DNA from 3 places in the Pseudomonas sp. NIBRBAC000502773 genome. Region 2 is predicted to be linked to each of the others. Evidence: riboswitches for the same ligand, from Rfam matches in the RefSeq annotation. Region 2 holds a riboswitch; each other region holds the start of a gene.

Region 1 (5,514 bases), 1.8 Mb from region 2:
GTGCAACTCAGTACGCTCATCGCGCATTCCTCCGGCCAATCAGGATCAGCGCAAACACCGGCGCGCCCACCAGCGCCGTCACCACGCCGACCGGGATCACCTGGCCTTTGATCAAGGTGCGCGACAACACATCGGCCGCAATCAAAAATAACGCGCCGCCCAGCGCACTGGCGGGCAGCAGGCGCGAATGTCCGGTGCCGAACAGCAGGCGCACCGCGTGGGGGATCACCAGACCGACAAAGCCGATGGAGCCGACAATCGACACCATCACCGCCGTCACCAGCGCCGCGCACCCCACCAGCACAACCTGCACACGGCGCACCGGGATGCCCAGAGACGCGGCCGAATCCGTGCCGAAGGTGAACGCATCCAACGCGCGACGATGCCACAGGCACACCGCCAGGCCGGTGACCGCCACCGGCACCGCCAGCCACACCGACGGCCAGCGCACGCCGCTGAGGTTGCCCAGCAGCCAGAACATGATGCCGCGCGCCTGTTCGGAACTGGCGGACTTGGTGATCAGGAACGCGGTAAGTGCATTGAACAGCTGCGACCCGGCGATGCCCGCGAGGATGATCTGCCCGGTGCCGCTGGACGAACCGCTGGCCCGCGCCAGCAGGATCACCAGGGCAAACGCCGCCATCGCGCCGACAAAGGCGCCGGCCGACAATGAAATCAGCCCGCCGCCCACGCCCATCAACGCCACCAGCACCGCGCCGGTCGAAGCCCCGGCGCTGATGCCCAGCAGGTACGGATCGGCCAACGGGTTGCGCAGCAACGACTGCAAAATCACCCCGCAGGTGGCCAGCCCCGCACCGCAGGCGGCGGCCACCAGGGCACGGGTGAGGCGGTAGTTCCACACCACGCCTTCATCGATCGGGTCCAGCACGTAACCGGCCGCCCACAGTTTGTTGGCGAGCACCTGTAGCACCACCTGCGGCGAGATGGCGGTTTCGCCGATGGCCACGCCGGCGAGCACGGCGATCAGCAATAGCGCCAGGGCGAGTAAGGTCCGGATCATTGCGGCAGGTCGTAGCCGTCGATGGCCGTGGCCAGGTGTTCAAGGCCGTCGAACATGCGGATGCTGGCCTGCAGCGCGAGAGCGTCGAGGATGATGATGCGGTTGTTTTTCACCGCGTCCATGTTGCGCGTGACCGGGTCGCTGCGCAGGAAGGCGAGTTTCTTTTCATGGTCATCGGCGGGGTAGCGGCGGCGGTCCATGCGGGCGATTACCAGGAAGGTCGGGTTGGCCTTGGCGAGGGTTTCCCAGCCGACGGCGGGCCATTCTTCATCGGATTGCACCACGTTGTGCAAACCGAGGGTTTCGAGCATGAACTCCGGAATGCCCTTGTGGCCGGCCACGTAGGGGTCGCTGGCCAGTTCGGCGCTGGAGAACCACACCAGCGCGCTGGCCTGCTTGAGGCCTTTGCTCTGCACGGTGGCCACGGATTTGGCCAGGCGCGCCTGGAGTTCATCGTTCAACTGTTGGCCGCGATCCTGTACATCGAAAATCTGCGCCAGCTGGCGGATGCTCTTGTAGATGGTCTCGATACGGAAAGGCTCCAGCCGCGTGCCGTCGGCGCCCACCAGGTTGTCCTTGCCTTCGCAGTCGGAGGGCAGCAGGTAGGTGGGAATCTTCAGTTCGTGAAACTGCTCGCGGGTGCCGACCACGCCTTGCGGGCCTACCACCCATTCCAGCTCGGCGGCCACCAGTTGCGGGCGCTTGGCGATCACCGCTTCGAAGCTGGGCTCGTTGTTGGCCAGGCGCTCGATGCGGTCGTTCTGCGCCTTGAACTGCGGCAACACGCTGTTGAACCACAGCGAGGTGCCTACCACGCGGTCAGCCACGCCGAGGGCATAGAGCATTTCGGTGGCGGCCTGGCCGATGGTCACGCTGCGCGCGGGCGCCTGCGGGAAAGTAAGGGTGCTGCCGCAGTTTTCCAGGGTCAGCGGGTAATGCGTGGGGGCGGCGTGGGCCAGGGCGCAGAAACCCAGGCCGCTGATCAGGGCGGTAACGCGTGGCAGCATGAGGCGATCTCCGTGTGAACCGTACGTGGAAACAGGGGAGGTACGGTTCGGAAATACGCCCTCGAACGCTGCCGAACGGGCAGGCAAGGAGGTCCTTCCCGGACACCCCGCCGGTTAGTGATTACTGGGCCGGCAGGTCTCCTGACTGATGCGTCGTCGCCACGCTCCGGCCTTCCCGGACGCGGTCCAGTGGCAGTGGGGAGCAGGCTCGGCACCTACAGTTGCGGGGGCAGTTCCGATTGACGCGGTGTACCGCGCTTCGGATTCCCTATTAGTCCCGTTCGGGAACCGGCGCGGTATGGTAGTTGATTAGGGCCAGGCGATACAGCCCGAAGGGCGCCCGGTCAGAGACGAATATCCTCGGGGCCGCGGATCAGCGCTTCAATTCGCGTGCCCGTGGCGCGCTCTTCGTTGCTGAAACCGTCGTAGTCCGCCAGGTTGGCGAAGCGGATACCGGTCAATTGTTCGATCTGGATCACGCTGCGCTGGTAGGTCCTGACCTGGCCGAACATCAGGTCGAGCTGACCCAGCTCGCGGCTTTGGTCGATCATGTAGGCGCTGGCGGAGGGCTTGCCGTCATCGCTGAGGTAGGCCACCACTTTCCAGAACGCCTTGGGGATTCTGATACCACGGTAAAGGCGGTCGTCGTCGGCGAACACCGGGCCGCTGAACACCGTGGCCCGGGCTTTCCAACGTTGCGTGTTATTGAGGATGTAGTCCTCCAGTTCAAGCCAGGTCTTCTGGTTGAACCCGCTCATCTGCGGCGAGCAGTTGGTGAAGTGGAAGGTGTCGAGGTTGGCGGTGTTTGCCGCGTCGCCCCAGTTGGGATCCTGGCGCCGTACCAGGTGGCCGCGGTCCAGGCCATTGCTGGCATAGAGCTCTTCACCAACCTGGGCGCTGATCGGCAGGCGCCCATCGTAGGCCCAGGTGTCGTTGCTGCGGACTATCTCCACATGCTGCCCGCCATCGATATTGACGCCCACGTAGAGCGCCAGTCGTCGGGAACGGGACATCGTCACCGAGAAATGCGTGTAGTCCAGGCGCAGCGGTTGGACGTCGTCCGCCAATGCCTCAGCGGCGGTGGGCCAGGGCACCGCGAAGCTGCTGAGAAAATCCTCGGCGTAGCCGCGTCGGTCCTGTAGGTCCTTGGCCGCGGTGACACGGGGCGTCGCCGCCCGGGCTTCCATCAGGGTGGGATTGGTCGCGATCAACGGGCGCAGATCGGCGAGTCGTGGGCGGTGCGCAAGATCGATTTTGGCTTTGCGGGCTGGCATGGGTAAGTCCTCCTTGGATAAACACGACTGCAACATAGATTGATGACAATTGATGACACGGGTTAACCCTGGGGGGCTATCCTCAAACGGTTACCGGAGCTACACCATATGCCAACAGGGAGCCAGCTAATGTGTGATCGCCACCACCGCAACCCGATTTTCTGCCTGATCCCACCGTACATGCTCGACCAGATCGCGCGTCACGGTGATAAGGCCCAGCGCGACATCGCGCTGCGCACCCGCGCCAAGGACAGCACGTTCCGTTCGCTGCGCATGGTCGCAGTGCCCGCCAAGGGGCCGGCCCACATGGCCCTGGTCATGGGTGCCGGCAAACGGCGCTCGATCTACAGCGCCGAAGGCACCGACAGCCTGCCGGGCAAGCTGGTCCGCGGTGAAGGCCAGCCCGCCAGTGGCGACGCCGCCGTGGACGAAGCCTATGACGGCTTGGGTGCCACGTTCGATTTTTTCGAAGAGGTGTTCGACCGCAACTCCATTGATGACGCCGGCATGGCCCTGGATGCCACCGTGCACTTTGGCCAGAACTATAACAATGCGTTCTGGAACTCGACCCAGATGGTGTTTGGCGACGGCGATGGGCAGTTGTTCAACCGCTTCACGGTGGCCCTCGATGTGATTGGCCATGAATTGGCCCACGGCGTCACCGAGGACGAGGCCAAGCTGATGTATTTCAATCAATCCGGCGCGCTGAACGAGTCACTCTCGGACGTGTTCGGCTCACTGATCAAGCAGTATGCGTTGAAGCAAACCGCCGAAGACGCCGATTGGCTGATCGGCAAAGGGTTGTTCACCAAGAAGATCAAAGGCGTCGCCCTGCGTTCGATGAAGGCCCCCGGCACCGCGTTCGATGACAAGCTGCTGGGCAAGGACCCCCAACCAGGGCATATGGATGATTTTGTCCAGACCTACGAGGACAATGGCGGGGTGCATATCAATTCCGGCATTCCCAACCATGCGTTCTATCAGGTGGCGACCCGGATTGGCGGGTTTGCCTGGGAGCGCGCAGGACGTATCTGGTATGACGCGCTGCGCGATGCGCGGTTGCGGCCAAACTCGGGGTTTTTACGTTTTGCGCGTATAACCTACGATATCGCCGGTCGTCTCTACGGCGCGAATAAGGATGAGCACAAGGCGGTCAAGGAGGGCTGGAAAGCGGTTGGCATTAACGTCTGACGTGAGGAACAGCCATGCAAATTTCGATCAAGGAAAACGGCGGGCCGGCGTTTTTTCCGGGTTTGACCCAGCCTCGTACGGTGGAGTTGAACACGTTGCCCGAGCCGGACCAGCAGGAGTTGCGGCAACTGATCGAGGCTTCAAACTTCTTTCAGTTGCCGCAGAGCACCACGCCAGAGCCCGGAAACCCGGGCCAGGTGCACTACACCCTGACCGTGAAGGAAGGCCAGCAGGAACATACGGTGTGCGTGCTCGCGCCGGTGAAGTCACAGGCGCTGGATGGGCTGGTGCAGTGTGTGCGCCGGCATATCCGCAGTTGAGGTCACCCCAGCAGTTCCTTCACCTTGGTAATGAGCTTGTCGATGTCGAACGGCTTGTCCAGCACCGCATCGAACAGGTCTGAGCGCTGCATGCCGATATGGGCCTGCGCGCCGCTGATCAGGATAATCGGCAGGTGCTTGACGGCCGGCAGTGCACGGACCGCTTCGGCGAACTCCTCACCGTCCATCACCGGCATCATGAAGTCGGTGATGATCAGCGACGGCCGTTCTCGCTCCAGCACCTCCAGCGCCTTTTTCCCATTGCCAGCTGTGACGACCATGAACCCCTCATCTTCCAGTGCATAGGCAAGGATATCGGCGATCAAGTACTCGTCATCGACGACCAGGATGGTGGCCATGTCAATTCAACCTACCCAAAGACTTAAAAAGCTGAACCAGGCAGCGCTGAATTGGATGCAACTGAGGGGGCATTTGTTGAAACCTTTCTTAAGTCAACGGCTTGGTCACGGATCACCACCTCCAATAATGAGGGGTCATAAAAGCTGTCTCTGACCTTAAGAATGGAAAGCGTCCTTCTAAGTTCAGACTGAATCTCGAAGAAACGCATAAGCATGAGGTTGTCGGCAATGCTCGACAGTTCAGACGCGGGGGAAGTGACCTCCGCGCCGAACAGATCATGCATCTCCCACGTGGCGAAGACCGTGACGCCCCTGGCGCGCAGTTCGTTCATCAGTGCGCTG
Region 2 (5,514 bases):
TGTATTTATTCAGTTGAATCAACATGTTATTGGTTGTTAGTGAAGTAAATAATCAAGGCCGATAAAGGTGCGCATGCCCGGCCCGATACAACGACGACTCACTGAAGCTGTCACTCGCCAGTACTCGCCCCACCACAATCAACGCCGTACGCCGAAAGCCCTTGGCGGCGACTTTGTCGGCAATATCGCTGAGTGTGCCGACGGCCCAATCCTGATCCGGCCATGTCGCCCGGTGTACCACGGCAATCGGGCAGTCTGCGCCATAGTGCGGCAGCAGTTCGGCGACAATCTTCTCCAAATGGTTGACCCCCAGATGAATCGCCATGGTCGTGCCATGGCGGGCCAGGCTGTCGAAGTCTTCGCCGGCCGGCATGCGGGTTTTATCGGCGTAGCGGGTCAGGATCACGCTTTGGGCGATGTCCGGCAAGGTCAGTTCGGTCTCCAGCAACGCTGCGCAGGCGGCCACTGCGGTGACGCCGGGAATGATCTGGAAGGGGATGCCCAACTCGCGCAGGTAACGGATCTGCTCGCCAATCGCGCCATACAGGCTTGGGTCGCCGGAGTGCACGCGGGCCACATCCTGGCCGTTGGCGTGGGCAGCCTTGAACAGTTCGATGATCTGTTCCAGGTGCAGTTCGGCGCTGTTGACCACCTGTTGCGCCTGATGACCCTCCAGCACCGCCGCCGGCACCAGCGAGCCGGCATAGATGATCACCGGGCAACTGCGGATCAGGCGCTGGCCTTTGACAGTGATCAATTCCGGATCGCCGGGGCCGGCGCCGATGAAGTAGACGGTCATGGAGAATTCCTGTGGAAAAACGGGCGAGCATGAAGATTGCTCATGATCGGGACTGACGATTATCGGGATTTTAGCCGGCGCAGGCCAATGCAAAGGTGGCCTGGGCGGTTTTCTGGCGGGTGATCAACAAGCGGGCAGGGCCGCCGCAGAGCTGTTCGGCCAGGGCCAGGGCGGCACTTTCGGCGACGCCGTAACAGCCGGTATGGGCAAACGCGACCGCCGATTTGTGGCTCAGCCGGTCTTCGTAAACGGCCAGTTGCCCGGCGTTGAAGCATTGCAAGGGCAGGTCGAGCAGTCGGGCCAGGGCGAGTAACCCTGGCTCGTCCTGTTTACGGTCGATGCTGGCCAGTGCCGTGACACGCTGGCGCTCGATCCCGCCCTCGGCCAGGGCGCTGTCCAACAGGCCCAGCAGGGTGTCGACATCACAACCCCGCTGGCAACCCAGGCCGACCACCAGGGTCATGCCGAGTATTGATCGTCGCGGTTGCGGCGGAACAACCAGGCACTGATCAGGCCAAGGGCCAGCCAGAACGCCACGTTGGTCAACTGCGAAGCGATCTTGAACTGCGCTTCGAGGGCTTCCGGCGCCAGCATCGAATGGGTTTCCGGCTGCGGTGCACCGATCACATGCGGCACCACCAGGATCGCCACGCCCAGGACTTTCAGCAGCCAGTTGCGACCAAACACGATCAGGGCAATACCCACAGCCGTCGAGGCAGCGGTGCCGATCCACCAGATCTGCCGTTGTGCCAGGTCGGCGGCGGCAGTGCCCGGCAGCTCCGGTGGCAGGCCCAGGGTGGGCGCCAGCACAAAGGTCGCGTAGCCGGCCAGGCCCCACAGCAAGCCTTGGGCCGTGCGGGTCGGTGCGCGCAGGGTATAGAGGCCGGCCAGCATCAGGGCGAAGCCGACGGCCACCACCAGGTTGCCGCCGGTGGTCGACAGCACACGCTGCCAGCCGTCTTCCGGCTCCCAGGCTTCGGCGTCGTGGGTGTGTGCGGCGGCGCCAGCAGCATGTTCATGGGCCACTTCAGTCGCGGCCGGGGCTTTTTCAAAGGTTTCCGCCTGCAGAATCAGCGGAGCGACCCAGAAGCTTTGCAGCAGGGTCAGCAGCAGGGCGGCGAGCAGGCCGGTGAACCCTGCGGTTTGCGCAATACGCTTGATCATGTCGGCAGGCCTCAGTGGCACGGGAACGCGGCGCTGTGGCGGGTATCGTGGGCAGCGTTGTGCACCGCCTCGATGTGCGAGAAACCGGCGAAATACACCAGGCACGCGCCAAGGATCGACGCGCCGATGGCGGCGGTCAGGCGTTGGCTGAGGGTGGCGGAGCTGCTGGCGGTGTGCGAGGTGCTGCTGATGATCGACATGGCGCGTCCCTTTCAGGTGTCAGGGTGACACGAGCGCATGCAAACCCCGCGAGCCAGGCACGCAGGGTTTTAACAGCGCCCGCCCACCGCGGGTTTGTTATTCGATGTTATTCGGGCCGGTCTCCGGGCTTGCGAGGGACACTGGGTCTACAAAACGTCGCCTTCCCATGCCGTACAGGCACAGTGGATCTGACGCTTCACTCGCTTACCGTTGCGGGGGCAGCACCGGACTCGTCATAAGGCTATGACTCACCGGTTTCCCGTTTCACCCTGTGAAGGGCACCCGAAACAAGATGTGTAGGAGAGCATGGGCAGTGGGCGGGCGTCAAATAGACGACTGGCGCCCCGCAGTTTACGGCAGGCGTTCCAGTGGATGTTGATCAGGCAGGGCGACGGGGCGAGTAAGAGGCCGCCATGCGTGCGTACGTAATATTGGACAAACTAAACCTGTCGTCTGGTTTGGTTGTATGCAAGAACGCGCCGGGTATTATATCCAACTGACGAAGCAGGTAAGGTCGATTAAGAAGTTCTTTGGCAACGGCTGTTGCATTGTAGGAGAAATCTCTAGTGCTCCGTATTTCGCGTGCAGCCTCTCGCAGTTCGTTAAAGTTTACATATTCATCGTTAGCACCTTCGGCGAACTCGCGAAAATAAACTCTAACTTGCCCCAGCAAAGACCCATCGCTAAGACTTTTGAAGTCTTCAGCGATAATAGCGACATTGTTCCAGGTCGCCTCGCCGTAGTGCACTCCAGGTGTTTGTGGAAAGAGTGACGTCATTAGGTCTGGGCGGCTGATGACCTCCTTCGCAAGCTCTATTTGCTCTTGTTTGGCATCTCGTCCGTCGTGTAGTTTGCCTGCCGCCATCTTTTTGAGGTCGGTCAAGCGAAAGCTGTTGCGTGCCTTACCGTCCGGGCCTTCCAGGTCGCGGAAATGGTGCAACAGTTCTTTGGCCAGCATCGGGTTGCTGTGGTTCTCTAAAAACGTGATGTCTGATGATTTTTTTTGTGCCGCTGCGAGGGGCAGAGAGTCGGTTTTGGGGGGAACGTTGCCAGTCACTTCGATCGATGCCGGAGGGAGGGGCGCAGTAGGTTGAGTGCGTATTGAAAATTCCATAGTGTTTTTATCCGAGTTGGCTATGCAGCGTTAAACTTCGTCTATTGGCAAAGCTGCTCCGAGGATGTGTGGTGTTTTTCGATATTTCTGTTCCCTGTACTCATTTGGGAACTGATTACGTTAAGTTACAGCGCTTATTTAATTCGTATGGACTAAATAATTAGTCTGACTTCAAGGCGAGCTTTTACGTAAGTTGCTCACTATTGCCGTCTGCACTGATATCAAAGATTCTGAACCAAACGCCTAATGATGGGCGTCCGTTTTCAACCCCTGTATAGTGTTCAAGCGGGCGGTCTGGCCGTTTCGACATTGACCCGCTCGTACTCACTGCGTAGCCTTGCACCCTCGAGGTTCTTCGGCCCAGGTCGAAGCTAAGAAGGGAACGCGGTCAAAGCCGCGGCTGCCCCCGCAACTGTGAAGGGTTTATCTGACTGCCACGCCACTGCCACTGCGGCGGGAAGGCGCAGTCGGCGCCGGTCGCAAGACCCGCAAGCCCCAAGCCAGGAGACCTGCCTCGCCACCGATTTTCCAATTCAACCGGGCGGGGTGATCCGGTGACGAAATCCGCTTCTGCGCGCCGCCGCAGTGCCTATCGTCCCGTATGCCCGCCCCAAAGGGCATCCGATGAAAACACTGGCCAAACTCCCCGTCACCATCGTTACCGGCTTCCTCGGCTCGGGCAAGACCACCTTGCTGCGCCATATGCTCGACAACGCCCAGGGTCGTCGCATTGCGGTGATCGTCAACGAATTCGGCGAACTGGGCATCGACGGTGAGATCCTCAAGCAGTGCTCCATCGGTTGCACCGAAGAAGAGGCCAACGGCCGCGTGTACGAGCTGGCCAACGGCTGCCTGTGCTGCACGGTGCAGGAGGAGTTCTTCCCGGTGATGCGCGAACTCGTCGCCCGTCGCGGCGACCTCGACCATATCCTTATCGAAACCTCGGGCCTGGCCCTGCCGAAACCCTTGGTACAGGCCTTCCAGTGGCCGGAAATCCGCAGCGCCTGCACGGTTGATGCGGTCATCACCGTGGTCGACAGCCCGGCCGTGGCCGCCGGCACCTTTGCCGCGTTCCCGGATCAGGTCGACGCCCAGCGCAAGCTCGACCCGAACCTGGACCATGAATCGCCGCTGCACGAGCTGTTTGCCGACCAGTTGGCCAGCGCCGACCTGGTGATCCTCAATAAATCCGACCTGATCAGCGCCGAAGACCTGGCCCGTGTGCGCCTGGAAGTCGCCGAAGAGCTGCCGCCGGCGGTGAAGATCATCGAAGCCAGCAGCGGTCGCCTGCCGTTGGACGTGTTGATCGGCCTGGGCGCGGGGTCCGAAGAACATATCGACGCTCGCCATAGCCACCACGATCATCACCACGAAGGTGAAGACGAGCATGATCACGACGCCTTCGATTCCATCTCCATCGACCTGCCCCAAGCCGACGAAGCGCTGCTGCTCGACGCCCTGAACCAATTGGTGGTTCAGCACGGCATCCTGCGGGTCAAGGGTTTCGCCGCCATCCCGAACAAGCCGATGCGCCTGCTGATCCAGGGTGTGGGGACGCGTTTCGACAAGCACTTCGACCGTGCCTGGGGCGCCGACGAAGCGCGCATCACGCGGCTGGTGCTGATCGGCCAAGAGCTGGACGCGGCGGGCCTCGAAGCGCAACTGCGCGCCGCCCTCAGCGTTTAACCCATGCACCTGCTCAGGACTCAGCCCGGTGGTTTCGTCGCGGACGACAATATTGCCGACCTTGGCCAAACCCCCGCCGAACTGGTGATCCTGTGCAGCGGCGATTCCAGCCTGGCGCTGCTGGCCGAAGCGGCCCAGCAGTTGCCCGAGGATTACCCCAGCCTGCGCCTCGCCAACCCGATGCAGGTGCAGAACCACGCATCGGTCGACCTGTACGTGGACGAAGTGCTGCGCCACGCCAAGGTCATCCTGATTTCCCTGCACGGCGGCATCGGTTATTGGCGCTACGGCATCGAGCGCCTGGTGGAGCTGGCCGAGCGCGGCGTTACGCTGATCCTGGTGCCGGGGGATGACCGCCCGGACCCGGAACTCAGCGGCCTGAGCACGGTGAGTGCCGAACAACGCGACCGCCTGTGGCACTTCCTGCGCCAGGGCGGGCTCGCTAACGCGCTGGATTTCTTCCGCTGCCTGGCCAGCGGCTACCTGGACCGCGATTACCCGTGGGCCGAGCCGCAGACCTTGCCGCGCACCGCGATCTATCACCCGCACA
Region 3 (5,514 bases), 2.1 Mb from region 2:
TTGTCGGTCATGGCCCTATCGGGGGCAAGCCCCCTCCCACAGTGGATGGGGTTTCAGCTCGGTCCGGGGCAAACAACGCGGCTACCGCCGTCGGATTCGACGGAAAATAGAAGTGCACGTAAGAGGCCGTCATCCGCCCCTGCCGGAACACCGCTTCGGCACCGCGCCCACCGTTCGGGCTCAGGCCACGGGCAATCGGCTGGCACTCGGTGCTGGTCAGGGAATGGTGATACGTGTGCCCGCGCAGCACGCCTTCCGGCAGCTCGACACTTTGCAGGGCCAGGGCCGCGAGTTTCTTTTGCATCACCGCATCGCCTTGCAGCAGGCCGACCAGCTCGGCGCGGGTGCCGTCGACATCGGTAAGCGAATCCAACAGGTAGAGCATGCCGCCACACTCGGCGAGCAAGGGTTTGCCGGCGGCATGATGGTTACGAATGGCGTCAAGCATCGGCGTGTTTTGCGACAGCGCCTGGTGGTGCAATTCCGGGTAACCGCCGGGCAAGTACAGGCTGTCGGCCTCGGGCAGTTGGAGATCATGGATCGGCGAGAAAAACGTCAGTTCGGCCCCCATCGCCCGCAGCAGGTCGAGGCTGGCGCCATAGGTGAAGGCGAAGGCTTCGTCACGGGCCACCGCAATGCGCACACCGGCCAGCAACGGCTCGGCCTCGATCACTTCCGGCGCGGCGAAGGTCACCGGTGGCGGCAATGCGACTTCGCAGCTGCTGCCCAGGGCCTGGGCGGCGGCGTCCAGGCGCACGTCGAGGTCATTCAGCTCGCTGGCCTGCACCAGGCCCAAATGGCGGCTGGGCAGTTCGATTCCGGTTTCGCGGGACAGGGCGCCATACCAACGCAAGCCTTCGGTGAGGCTGCCTTCCAGCAACTGCGCATGGCGCAGGGTGCCGACGCGGTTGGCCAGTACCCCGGCAAACGGCAGGTCCGGCTGATAACGCGCCAGGCCCAGGGCCAGGGCGCCAAAGGTCTGGGCCATGGCGGTGCCGTCGATCACACCGAGCACCGGCACGCCGAAATGCCGCGCCAGGTCGGCGCTGGACGGTGTGCCATCGAACAGGCCCATCACGCCTTCGATCAGGATCAGGTCGGCCTCACCCGCCGCTTCCCACAGCAGCCGACGACTTTCCTGCTCGCCCACCATCCACATGTCCAATTGATACACCGGCGCACCGCTGGCGCGCTCGTGGATCATCGGGTCCAGGAAATCCGGGCCGCATTTGAACACGCGTACCCTGCGCCCCAGGTTGCGGTGCAAACGGGCCAGCGCGGCGGTGACGGTGGTTTTGCCTTGGCCGGACGCCGGTGCGGCGATCAGGACGGCCGGGCAGTGACGGGGCTGATTCAAAGTTCGACGCCCTTCTGTGCCTTGATACCGGCCTGGAACGCGTGCTTGAGCATGCCCATTTCAGTGACGGTGTCGCCCATTTCGATCAATTCAGGCTTGGCGCCACGGCCGGTGACGACCACGTGCTGCATCGGCGGACGCGCTTGCAGGTCGCTGAGGACCTGGTCCAAGTCGAGGTAACCATGCTTGAGGGCAATGTTCAGCTCATCCAGCACCACCAGGCCGATGCGCGGGTCTTGCAGCAGTTCGCGGGACACGGCCCAGGCGGCTTCGGCGGCGGCGATATCGCGCTGGCGGTCCTGGGTCTCCCAGGTGAAGCCTTCGCCCATCACGTGGAAACGCACTTGCTCGGGGAAGCGGCGGAAGAACAACTCCTCACCGGTGCTGTTGCGCCCCTTGATGAACTGCACCACACCGCACTGCATGCCGTGGCCCATGGCGCGCGCGAGCATGCCGAATGCCGAGCTGCTCTTGCCTTTGCCGTTGCCGGTCAGCACCAGCAGCAAGCCACACTCATTGGGGGAATTGGCGATGCGCTCGTCGATCACGGCTTTTTTGCGCAGCATGCGCGCCAGGTGGCGTTCGTCGCGGTCGGGGGTATCGGTCATGGCAGCTCTCCATTGGGGCTGGACAAAAACGGCAGGCAGGAAAAAACAGACAGCCAAGCATCGCCCACCGTGATGCTGTTGGATGATCCAGGCCGGTCTCCGGGCTCATGAGTGGTGCGCTGGCTCATCGACAGAGCGAACACGCCGACGGCGCGCCTTCCCATATCGCGGGCGATACAGTGGCAAAAGGCACCGTCTTGACTCATTTACCGTTGCGGGGGCAGCGCCGGAATCGCGGCAGCACTGTGTACAAGTGCGCTCGCTCACCGGCTTCCCTGTTTCACTCGGTCGACCCATGGGTCACAGAGCACCTGGAACAAGCCGCGAAGGTTAGTGGGTTGGGGGTGGAGCGTCAATTAAAGCTGGCCTTGCACTTGAACCATCGCACCAGCGCCCTCCTCTACCCTTACAGGTATCAAGGAGAACACCATGCATAAAACCAGACTCGCCCTACTCATCATGCTCGCCGGCACCCTTGCGGCCTGCGGTGAAAGCTCCACCCTGCAGGTGTCCGACGGCACCGGGCCGTCGCCGCAGCTACCGGAGCCGAACAAAACCCTGATTCCCACGGTGAACATCGCCCCCGCTATCGGTTGGCCGCAGGGCGTGAAGCCAACGGCAGCGGCCGGCACCCAAGTGGCGGCGTTCGCCGAAGGCCTGGATCACCCGCGCTGGCTGTATGTGCTGCCCAACGGCGATGTGCTGGTGGCAGAAACCAATGCGCCGCCCAAGCCGGATGATTCCAAGGGCATTCGCGGCTGGGTCATGGAGAAGGTCATGGGCCGCGCCGGTGCCGGGGTGCCGAGCCCCAATCGCATTACCCTGCTGCGCGACGCCGATCACGATGGCGTTGCCGAGACCCGTACGGTGTTCCTGGAAAACCTCAATTCGCCCTTCGGTATGACACTGGTCGGCAATGACCTGTACGTGGCCGATTCGGACAAGCTGCTGCGCTTCCCCTATCAAGCGGGCGAAACCGCGATCAAGGCACCTGGCACCAAGGTGGTCGACCTGCCGGGCGGGCCCCTGAATCACCACTGGACCAAGAACGTGATCGCCAGCAAGGACGGCAGCAAGCTGTACGTGAGTGTCGGCTCCAACAGCAACGTCGGTGAGAACGGTCTTGAGGCGGAACAGGGCCGGGCGGCTATCTGGGAAGTGGATCGCGCCAGCGGCCAGCAGCGCATTTTCGCTTCCGGCCTGCGCAACCCTAACGGCATGGCCTGGGAACCCCAGAGCGGCAAGCTATGGACCGCGGTAAACGAGCGCGACGAGATCGGCAGCGACCTGGTGCCGGACTACATCACCTCGGTCAAGGATGGCGGGTTCTATGGCTGGCCCTTCAGCTATTACGGCCAGCATGTGGATGTACGCGTCACGCCGCAGAACCTGGACCTGGTGGCCAAGGCAATCGTGCCGGACTATGCGGTAGGGCCGCACACCGCGTCTTTGGGCCTGACGTTCGCCGAGGGCAGCAAACTACCGGCACCGCTCAGCAACGGCGCGTTCATCGGCCAGCATGGCTCGTGGAACCGCAAGCCCCACAGTGGCTACAAGGTGATCTTCGTGCCGTTCGAGGCAGGCCAGCCTAAAGGGCAGCCGGTGGATGTGCTGACCGGGTTTCTCGATAAAGATGAGAACGCCATGGGCCGGCCGGTGGGCGTGGTGATTGATCAGCAGGGGGATTTGCTGGTGGCGGATGATGTGGGGAATAAGGTGTGGCGGGTGTCGGCCGCTAAATAAACGCCCCCAGAAGCATCACAAAACCAATGTGGGAGGGGGCTTGCTCCCGATAGCAGTGGGTCAGGCACAGATACTGTGACTGATACTTCGCTATCGGGGGCAAGCCCCCTCCCACATTTGGTTCAGGGATTACGTGCCAGGTTTGCTGGCAACACACGCTTGGCGCTCAGATAGGCATTCTGCCAATACGCCTTGGACAAGGTGTCCAGCTTGACCGTACCGCCGGTCTGCGGCGCGTGCACAAAGCGGCCTTCGCCCACATAGATGCCGGCGTGGCTGACCTGGGAACCGCCACCGGTGGCGAAGAACAGCAGGTCGCCGGTCTGCAGGTTCTGCTCGCTGACGTCCTGGGCGCGCATCACGATCAGTTCGCGGGTGGTGCGCGGCAGGGAGATGCCGGCGGCGTCGCGGAAGACGAAGCCGATCAGGCCACTGCAATCAAAACCCGAATCCGGCGTGTTGCCGCCCCAACGGTAAGGCGTGCCGACCAGGCCCAGTGCACGAAAGAGTACGTCTTCGGCCGCAGGCGAGAAATTCTGGGTGGAATAGTTGAATACCGGCTTGGGCTTGACCGCAACGGGAGCGGGTGGCGGCCGGCTGGCGCAGGCGCTGATAAGCGCGGCGCAGAGAATAAGGAGCAGGCGGGCTGAGGTCGACATGTGCAGAACAATCCTGGTCTGGATGCGGCTATCGCTGCCGAACGCTGAAAACCAGAACGCGCAAGCAAAGCTCGCGCGAACGGATTACAACAATGTCCAGGGATTCTAGCGCTTACACGTCAAACTTCAAGTATCACTTTAAGTTTACTTACTGGCGGTAACCGTAGTCGGGGCCATGGCGAGTGCGCGCTTGGCTTCGATGAAGGTTTTGCTCCAGTAGCTGTCACCCAGGCTGTCGACTCGAACACCGCCACTGCGACGGCTGCTGGAGTGGATAAACTGGTTATCGCCCAGGTAGATACCGGCATGGCTTACGCGACCACGGCCCGCAGTACTGAAGAAAAGCAGATCACCAGGCTTGAGATTGTTGCGCGCGACCAACGGTGCTTTCACGTTGATCATTTCGCGAGTGGAGCGTGGCAGGTTCATGCCAGCTTCTTCACGAAACAGGTAGCCGATGAAACCGCTGCAGTCGAAACCGGCTTCAGAGGTACCGCCAAAACGGTAACGGGTACCGATCAGGGACATGCCGCGTTCGAGGATGCTGTCGGCCAGGACTGGAAGCTGGTAAGGCTTGTTGCCGGAGAAATCGGCCAGTTCCTTTTCGGTTGCGACCTCTTCTTCATAGACAGAAGCAGACTGTGCAGCAACGAATTTTGCCTGGGACTGTTGTTGAGGTTTTTGCTGCTCAACCACCTGTTGAGGGTGGGAGGCGCAACCAAACAACAGGGTAACGAGTGCGAGGGGCACGAGGGGTGCGAAGCGATTTAGCATGGGCACGACCGTGGCTGGTATGTAAAGAAGTCGAGACTATGCCTTCTATCACATCGATTTGCAAATTCAATCGTGATCTATGTGACTTCGCGATTGGACTATGACATCTAAGCCGTAATTCCATTTATCGGTTCACATGCGTAGCCAACGTGGCTTAAACGCAGGATTTCTGGCGCCTGGAAATTGCCGAATCCCGTAGATTCAACCGGTTACCAGCCCAACGTTTCCTTGAGAAAAGGGATCGTCAATTTTCGTTGAGCCTGCAGGGAGGCCTGATCGAGCTGCTCGAGCAAATCGAACAACGCGCTCATGCTGCGGGTGCCACGGGTGAGGATAAAGTGCCCGACTTCATCGGTGAGGTGCAGGCCGCGAC

The links. A riboswitch is a leader RNA that binds a small molecule or an ion and turns the genes downstream of it on or off. The one in region 2 is predicted to bind cobalamin.
Positions count from the first base shown of each region.
Region 1: it holds a riboswitch for cobalamin, as region 2 does, so the genes downstream of both, NIBR502773_RS05675 (ABC transporter substrate-binding protein) here and NIBR502773_RS28335 (CbtB-domain containing protein) in region 2, are expected to answer to the same signal.
Region 3: it holds a riboswitch for cobalamin, as region 2 does, so the genes downstream of both, cobO (cob(I)yrinic acid a,c-diamide adenosyltransferase) here and NIBR502773_RS28335 (CbtB-domain containing protein) in region 2, are expected to answer to the same signal.

Region 1 covers NZ_CP041189.1:1,251,812-1,257,325, reverse strand. Annotated here, with positions in the region: gene NIBR502773_RS05685 (ABC transporter ATP-binding protein) at 1-20, opposite strand, end outside; gene NIBR502773_RS05680 (iron ABC transporter permease) at 17-1,021, opposite strand; gene NIBR502773_RS05675 (ABC transporter substrate-binding protein) at 1,018-2,028, opposite strand; cobalamin riboswitch at 2,142-2,336, opposite strand; gene NIBR502773_RS05670 (DNA/RNA non-specific endonuclease) at 2,373-3,302, opposite strand; gene NIBR502773_RS05665 (M4 family metallopeptidase) at 3,432-4,493, shown strand; gene NIBR502773_RS05660 (protealysin inhibitor emfourin) at 4,508-4,813, shown strand; gene NIBR502773_RS05655 (response regulator) at 4,816-5,172, opposite strand; gene NIBR502773_RS05650 (ATPase domain-containing protein) at 5,196-5,514, opposite strand, start outside.
Region 2 covers NZ_CP041189.1:6,179,564-6,185,077, forward strand. Annotated here, with positions in the region: gene cobM (precorrin-4 C(11)-methyltransferase) at 53-799, opposite strand; gene NIBR502773_RS28325 (cobalamin biosynthesis protein) at 870-1,262, opposite strand; gene NIBR502773_RS28330 (CbtA family protein) at 1,259-1,963, opposite strand; gene NIBR502773_RS28335 (CbtB-domain containing protein) at 1,975-2,163, opposite strand; cobalamin riboswitch at 2,260-2,465, opposite strand; gene NIBR502773_RS28340 (hypothetical protein) at 2,544-3,278, opposite strand; cobalamin riboswitch at 3,610-3,810, shown strand; gene cobW (cobalamin biosynthesis protein CobW) at 3,903-4,964, shown strand; gene cobN (cobaltochelatase subunit CobN) at 4,968-5,514, shown strand, end outside.
Region 3 covers NZ_CP041189.1:1,554,922-1,560,435, forward strand. Annotated here, with positions in the region: gene bluB (5,6-dimethylbenzimidazole synthase) at 1-11, opposite strand, end outside; gene NIBR502773_RS07050 (cobyrinate a,c-diamide synthase) at 8-1,357, opposite strand; gene cobO (cob(I)yrinic acid a,c-diamide adenosyltransferase) at 1,354-1,965, opposite strand; cobalamin riboswitch at 2,038-2,295, opposite strand; gene NIBR502773_RS07060 (sorbosone dehydrogenase family protein) at 2,395-3,708, shown strand; gene NIBR502773_RS07065 (C40 family peptidase) at 3,831-4,367, opposite strand; gene NIBR502773_RS07070 (C40 family peptidase) at 4,512-5,141, opposite strand; gene hda (DnaA regulatory inactivator Hda) at 5,351-5,514, opposite strand, start outside.